DNA from 2 places in the Halomonas sp. TG39a genome. Region 1 is predicted to be linked to the other one. Evidence: predicted binding sites of a transcription regulator. Region 1 holds the regulator's gene; the other holds the start of a gene.
The links. Region 1 encodes FliA, which starts transcription of late flagellar genes. Its sites were predicted from a motif close to CTAAAGTTNNNNNNNNNNCNGCCGATA; they were not measured.
Positions count from the first base shown of each region.

Region 1 (3,410 bases):
GCTTGGCCGCTGGGGAATAGCAGGCTGGTATCAATCCGCAGCGTCACCCCTTCGCGGCCTTGCGAAACGCTGACTCCAGGAATATCAAGCCCGTCAAACTGCGGCTGCACCCCAGCGTGGCGGGGCTGAATCCCGGTGGCTAGAGACGCCAGCGGCAATGATGATACCGCGCTGGCCGAACGCATGAAAGCAGTATCAGCCGCTTCACCGCCGCCCGGCGGCGTCAGTGAAAGCAGCAGTACAAAGAGCGTGATCAGCAGCGTCAATACATCCAGATAGCTGGTTAACCAGCCCTCTTCACCATCGCCTGGCGACGGCGTCATTTCCAGCGCGTGGCGTGTATCGCGGTCTAGCATCGGGCCTACCCCTTGGCCGCCGAACTCACCGACGAGTCAGGCCTGGGTTTGACGCTGTTATCACGAATTTCATCGTGGTAGTTAGCCACAAAGGAGTTGAGTGTCTCTTCGATAAACGACGGCAGGCGACGCTTGGTAATCAGCGAAATACCTTCCAGCACCATGTTCATGGTAATCAGTCGCTCTTCGGTGCGGCGCTCTAACTTCACCGCAATCGGTTTAAACACTAAGTTGGCGAGTAAAATGCCATAGAAGGTAGTCAGCAGGGCCACCGCCATGCGCGGCCCAATCACCTGCAAGTCGCCTGCATCCATGACTTCCAGCATATTGACCAGCCCTACCAGGGTACCGATCATGCCAAACGCAGGCGCATAGGTGGCCATGGTGCGAAATATTTGTGCCTCGGCATGCTCACGCGCTTTAAGGCGGGCGATGCGCCAGCGCAACATGTCAAAAATTTCGTCCTCTTTGGTGTTGGCGATCACCAGTTGGATCCCGGTGCGCAGAAACGGATTGCGGGTATGCTCCAACTCGCGCTCGACCGCGCGCACATCGCCTTTAAACCACAGCCGTGACATATCGACCAATTCGCGGATATCGTCACGCATATAGGTATTTTCGCGCCGAAATACCAAGCCCACCAGCCGTACGACACGCAGCACCTCTTTCAGCGGATAGCTGATAAAGGTCGCCGCCAGGGTACCGGTCACCACGATGGCCAGACCCGGAAAATTGATAAAGCTTTCAGGGGACTCTGCGGTTAAAAACAGCACGCTCACCAACAGCAGTATGCTGGCAAATATGCCTATCAGCGTCGAAGGATTCATCCACGGCTCCTTGCCGGTCACAAGTGAGTAAAAAGAGGTGTTATGCCGAGTCGTGTAAGCGAGCGCGTAAACGACTTACGGCCTGGCTGTGTAGTTGAGAAACGCGTGACTCCGTTACGCCCAACACAGCCCCTACTTCCTTGAGGTTGAGTTCTTCTTGGTAGTACAGCGCCATAAGCAACTTTTCACGCTCTGGCAGCGCTTCAATCGCATCAATCAGCGTTTGCCGCTGCTGTCCATCCAGCAACTGCTCGAACGGTGAATTGCCCAGTTCATGACTGATAGGCTCGCCGCCATCGGCGACTAGCTCTTCAAACGGCAATAGCTGGCCGCTGTTGGTGTCGTTAAGGAGCTGCTGATAGTCGCTCAGCGGCATCTCTAGGTGGTGAGCAATTTCGTGCTCTTCCGGCGCTCGCCCGAGCTGCTGCTCTAATTGGCGAACGGCGCGGTCAACCGCCCGCGCTGAGCGGCGTACGCTGCGCGGCAGCCAGTCGCGGGTGCGCAACTCGTCCATCATCGCACCGCGAATACGTTGACTGGCAAAGGTCGCGAAGGTGGCTCCCTGGGTAGCGTCGAAGCGCCCCAGCGCTTCCAGCAGCCCCACCATCCCGGCTTGAATAAGGTCGTCGAGCTCAATACTCGCTGGCAATCGAACCTGTAGCGTCAAGGCCTGACGTCGCACTAATGGCATGTATTGAGTCAACAGCTCATTTTGTTTAATTCTGCCCTGTGCTGTGTACATATTCTCGCCTCGCGGCTATCCAGCCTTCACTGATAATTCACAATCATTTGCAATCCCTGCACCCGAACAGGCCGCTGACCTGGACGTAAGGCGAAGCGAAAATGCAACGGCGCATCGGCGTCTCGTCCCGCTAGCGCGGTAGTAGAACCCCGCATACCCGTTAACGCAACGCACTGCTCAGGATGGCACAGCCAAGCGTTTAAGTGCGCACTGGGGGGGTAGTGAAACTGCCACTGTATACGCCCAAGCTGGCCTGACTGCAGGCTGGCGACGTCGGGTGGGGTGGCCGCCTGACTACTGCTTGCCCGATCACTCATCGCCACCATCAGTCCCGGTATCTGAGTGCTCCAGCTACCGGGCGCTGCCTGGGCGCTCCCCGTTAAACCTGCCCATAGACACCCTGTCAGCAGCGCCGCGATCAACGGCAGCCGCCCTGTTAACGGCCAGCTTAGCATGCTTGGTCTCCTTGGCAGAGTGCGCTCATCGTGCAAGTACCAGTAACTCCATATTTAAGTAGTAATCAGCAGCCTCACGCAAGTTATCGAGTAGCCCCTGGCGCGGCAAGTGCGGCTCATGGAGTGCCAGCAAACGACGCGGCCCACCACCCTCATGCAACTGGCGCAACGTACGGAACATGGTCGCAAACGCATCGGCATCGCTACTAATCCACAGCGCCCAGCGGCTGTATTGGTCGCTCAGTTGCGCAAGCTCAGACGTTTCCGCCATGACGATGCGAATATCCCAGTCATCAGGCTCACCGGCCCAGTTTCGACCTAGCGTTGACCACTGCCCCAGACGTGCTTTGACCTTACTCACCTGAACTACGCCGCGACCGGGCAGCCCAACTACTATAAGCGGAATTTTGGGCCTGGGCGGCGCCACCGTCCTGGGCTCTTCCAGCGCCGCTCGCGTCGGCGTTGATAGGGGTGAAACGTGTTCGGCCACAGGTTCTGCCGCCGCAACATCAACCGCCCCCTCAGCCTGCTGCTGTTGGCGCTGCAGGTTTGCCCACTTGCGCAGTCCCGAGGCTTGATCTTGTTCGCTCACGCCACACCCTCTCGACTCACACTGCCCATTTGACGAATCGCATCCCGCGCCATAAAGGCGTAGACCAGCGCATCAAGCATACCGGTATCGCGGCGGCGACGGCTGGCGCCTAGTAGGTTGAGCAGATCGCCGCGCAGCGTCTGCGCCTCCTCATCATCGGCAACATCGAGATGCCCAGCGACCGACGCCACACCGCTGGCCATTAACAGCCGTACTTCGGCATTGAGATCACCGCTATCGGCCTCTTTTAACTGCTGCCACGCGCGCCGCGTCAAGGCGGCCAAGCCTTCACTTTGCAGCTGTGTTAACAGTAGCGAGAGCACCTCAGCCCCCAGCCGTGCAGGGGTTAGCCAGTAGCGGCGCGCTACCACTTTGGCACTTTCCGGGTCGCGCACTTCCCCGTACCAGGCGAGCAGCGCAGTGCCACTGGCGTCCTCA
Region 1 covers NZ_JQLV01000001.1:3,722,166-3,725,575, reverse strand. Annotated here, with positions in the region: gene U738_RS16780 (OmpA/MotB family protein) at 1-356, opposite strand, end outside; gene U738_RS16775 (motility protein A) at 362-1,183, opposite strand; gene U738_RS16770 (RNA polymerase sigma factor FliA) at 1,224-1,925, opposite strand; gene U738_RS16765 (flagellar protein FlhE) at 1,952-2,380, opposite strand; gene U738_RS16760 (hypothetical protein) at 2,406-2,972, opposite strand; gene flhF (flagellar biosynthesis protein FlhF) at 2,969-3,410, opposite strand, start outside.

Region 2 (3,410 bases), 1.4 Mb from region 1:
CTGCCAGGTTCTTCATGCAGAACGCGCACAACCGGTATAGCGTTGGCCTGGGCTGCATTTAGCACTGCACGCTGCTTGGGGCACCACGCCTGAGCCAGTGATTCTACCCAGTAATCGCGGGCGGGAAAGGAGGCTTGAACATCAATTAATAACAATGCGGTTTTAGGCTGGGCCATGGCTAATCTCATCGTGGTGAAGTGAGGCTACAGATTAGCTGTTACGCATTCAGCCAACGATGCGTTGACCGGTCACAAAGGGGACAATTTCGGCCATGTATGGCCAACGTTTTCTGACGGACAGCACGGGAGATGGTGATTTTCAGGGGCAAGCAGGGTTTATTTCTTCACACAGACAAAAATAGAGTTTCCTGAGGCGTTATCCCAGGGGATGATCTTTTCATAGTTGTGCTCAAACACATGAACCTCAAAGTGAGGCGCTAAGAGTGCGCTTAACTCTGCAAAGCTGACGGCTACCATGGGGTGTTCGTCGTTCCATAGCAGTGTTCCTTCAGCGTTGGCTTTTTCAATGCTGAGTCTAAGCGACTGCTTTTCGCCTTGGCCGCTGTAGTGCCATCCGGAGCGGAAGGTGAATAAATCGTTTGCTTGTTTGGCGCTGTGCTTAACAGATAAAGCGTTATCGATTTTGTCTTTATCGACGGCGTTAAAACAGAAAATGCCATCAGACTTGAGTGCACGATAAACACTGGATATACACGCTTTGAGCTTTTCAATGCCATCGCTGTAGTGGATTGAGTATAAAAAACAGGTGATTAAGTCTTGAGGTTCGTTGGCTTTGAAGTCGCTCATGTCTTGCAACGTGAAGAGCGCTTCTGGGCAGCGTGTGGCGGCGATATCCAGCATGGGTTGGTTGATATCCAACCCGCTGCTGGCGTATCCAAGATCAATGAAATGGCGCACGTGTGGGCCGGTGCCACAGGCTAAATCTAGGTGTGTCGTACCGCCGTTACCGAAAATCTGATGCAGCCTGCGAATGGCGTGACTTTGCGCTTGATAGTCGATATCTACGCACATCAAATCGTAGTAGCCAGAAAGGTCGGTATAGAGGACGTTGACGGGCATGGTGACCTAAATAGTGGCAACTGAAAGATTGTGGGTGGCGCATAGTAAACGAGCGGGTAGGGTTTGAGAAGCAGAGCCATAGCTAGGAGCGTTGGTGTTCATCAAATACCTTCTGGGACCCTAAAGAAATCCTGACGTTTACCGATATATAGCAAAGGCCATGAAGATTTCTCTGGTCGTTGTTAAATGCCAAGAGACCCTGCTATGCCCAAAAACCTGATCTTTATCTTTGCCACCTTGTTTCTCTCGCTATCCTCCCAAGCTCATGCAAACAGCAGTGATGCAGAGGCGGCGGCGTTGGCGTGGCTAGAAGCCATCGATAGCGGTCAGTATGAGCAGGCATGGGAAACTTCGTCTTCATTACTAAAAAAGCCGCTTTCACCGCACATGTTAGAACGGACGATTGGTGCAGCGCGCCGTGACTTTGGTGCGGTTCAATCCCGTCGGCAAGTAAGCGTCGTTCGCGAAACCTCTATGCCAGGGGCTCCAAGAGATGACTACGCGGTTTTGACGTTCCAAACAAGTTTTGAAAACAGGCCGCAGATTACGGAAACCATCACCCCTCACTTGGAAGAGGGGACGTGGAAAGTGAGTGGTTATTACTTGAACTAACCGATTCCTCAAAATATTTCGACCACCTCTGGCCTTCAAAATCGCTAACTTGGTTCAGGCTCTTTTTACCCACGAAGCTTGCCTTCACGTTGTTCATGACGAAGCTCAAAGTGGCTGCTACGTTGAGTAGATAGCCTTGTGTATGTTGCTATGGATAAGCTTCAGATTCAGAGGGGAATGTTCAGGCGTTGAATGCGAGGAGTGGGTATGCAAACCCTTTCTCTCAAACCGCACTGGCTCTGGTTGATAGTTGCCGGTTTGCTAATGGCTACCATGTCGTTGACCTGGCAGGCCATGGCGCAGTCCTCTTCTTCCAGCGCGCTGGTGCTCAATATCGAAGGCGCGATCGGCCCGGCGACCAAGGATTACTTCGAGCGCGGCTTGGATAAAGCCCGCGAGCAGGGCAGCGAAGTGGTGATCGTCGAGCTCGATACCCCCGGCGGACTGGTCGACACTACCCGCGACATGATTCGCGAGATGCTCAACGCTGATGTCCCCGTCGTCATGTACGTATCCCCCAGCGGTGCGCGCGCGGCAAGCGCGGGCACCTATCTGCTTTACGGCAGCCATGTGGCCGCCATGGCCCCCTCGACGCATCTCGGTTCGGCCACGCCCATTCAGATGGGCGGCGGGCTGCCCGGCAGCAATGAAGGCGACGATGACAGCGCGGCTGACGAGTCGGAAGGCGAGGGTAGCGCCATGGAACGCAAGGTGATGGAAGACGCGGTGAGCTTTATCCGCAGCCTGGCGGAACGCCATGATCGCAATGCCGATTGGGCAGAAGACGCGGTGCGTGATGCCGTCAACCTCACCGCCAGCGAGGCGCTGGAGCAGAACGTCATCGAAGTGGTGGCGCGCGATCTCACCGATCTACTTGAACAGATCGACGGCATCAGCGTGGTTATGCAAAGCGGTGATGCCACCCTCGAGACCGCCGACCTCACTATCGAGCGCTTCGATCCGGATTGGCGCACCCAGGTGCTGTCGCTGATTACCAACCCCAACATCGCCTTCTTTTTGATGATCATCGGCTTCTACGGGCTGGTTTTCGAGCTTGCCAGTCCCGGTAGCTTGTTTCCCGGCACCATTGGCGTGATTTGCCTGTTGCTCGCCCTGTTTGCATTTCAGGTGCTGCCGATCAACTACGCTGGTCTGGCGCTGATTGTCGTCGGGCTTGCCTTGATGGTGGGCGAGGCTCTGATGCCCAGCTTTGGTGTGCTGGGGCTCGGCGGCATTATTGCTTTTGTACTCGGGTCGATCATGCTCATGGATGCCGAGTACATGGCGATTTCATTACCGCTGATTGGCGGCGTGGCGCTGGTATCCGGCGGCCTGATGCTGTGGACGTTGACGCGCTTTGCCACGCTGCGCCGTCGCCCGGCGCATACCGGTATCGAGCAGATGATAGGTGCTAGTGCCGTTGCCCTGGAAGATTTTGAAACCAACGGCCACGTTTGGCTGCACAGCGAACGTTGGAATGCGGTGAGCGATGCTCCCGTCAAGCAGGGTGAGGAGCTGAAGGTAGTGCGTCTTGAAGGCTTGACGGTCTATGTCTCACATCCCTAGCGACCCTGGCCTTGGTGGCTGTCGTTGGGTAATTGATCATCCGCTAAACGAGGTGCCCCATGATTCTTTCGTATCTTGTCCCAGTCGTATTAGTGGTGCTACTAATCGCCGCCTCCATTCGCATACTGCCGGAGTACAAACGCGGCGTAGTGT
Region 2 covers NZ_JQLV01000001.1:2,319,859-2,323,268, reverse strand. Annotated here, with positions in the region: gene U738_RS10400 (isochorismatase family protein) at 1-176, opposite strand, end outside; gene U738_RS10395 (class I SAM-dependent DNA methyltransferase) at 336-1,079, opposite strand; gene U738_RS10390 (DUF4019 domain-containing protein) at 1,284-1,691, shown strand; gene U738_RS10385 (NfeD family protein) at 1,899-3,257, shown strand; gene U738_RS10380 (slipin family protein) at 3,317-3,410, shown strand, end outside.
Region 2: a site for FliA is predicted at 1,200-1,226, ahead of U738_RS10390 (DUF4019 domain-containing protein). Genes of this name have one in related genera too.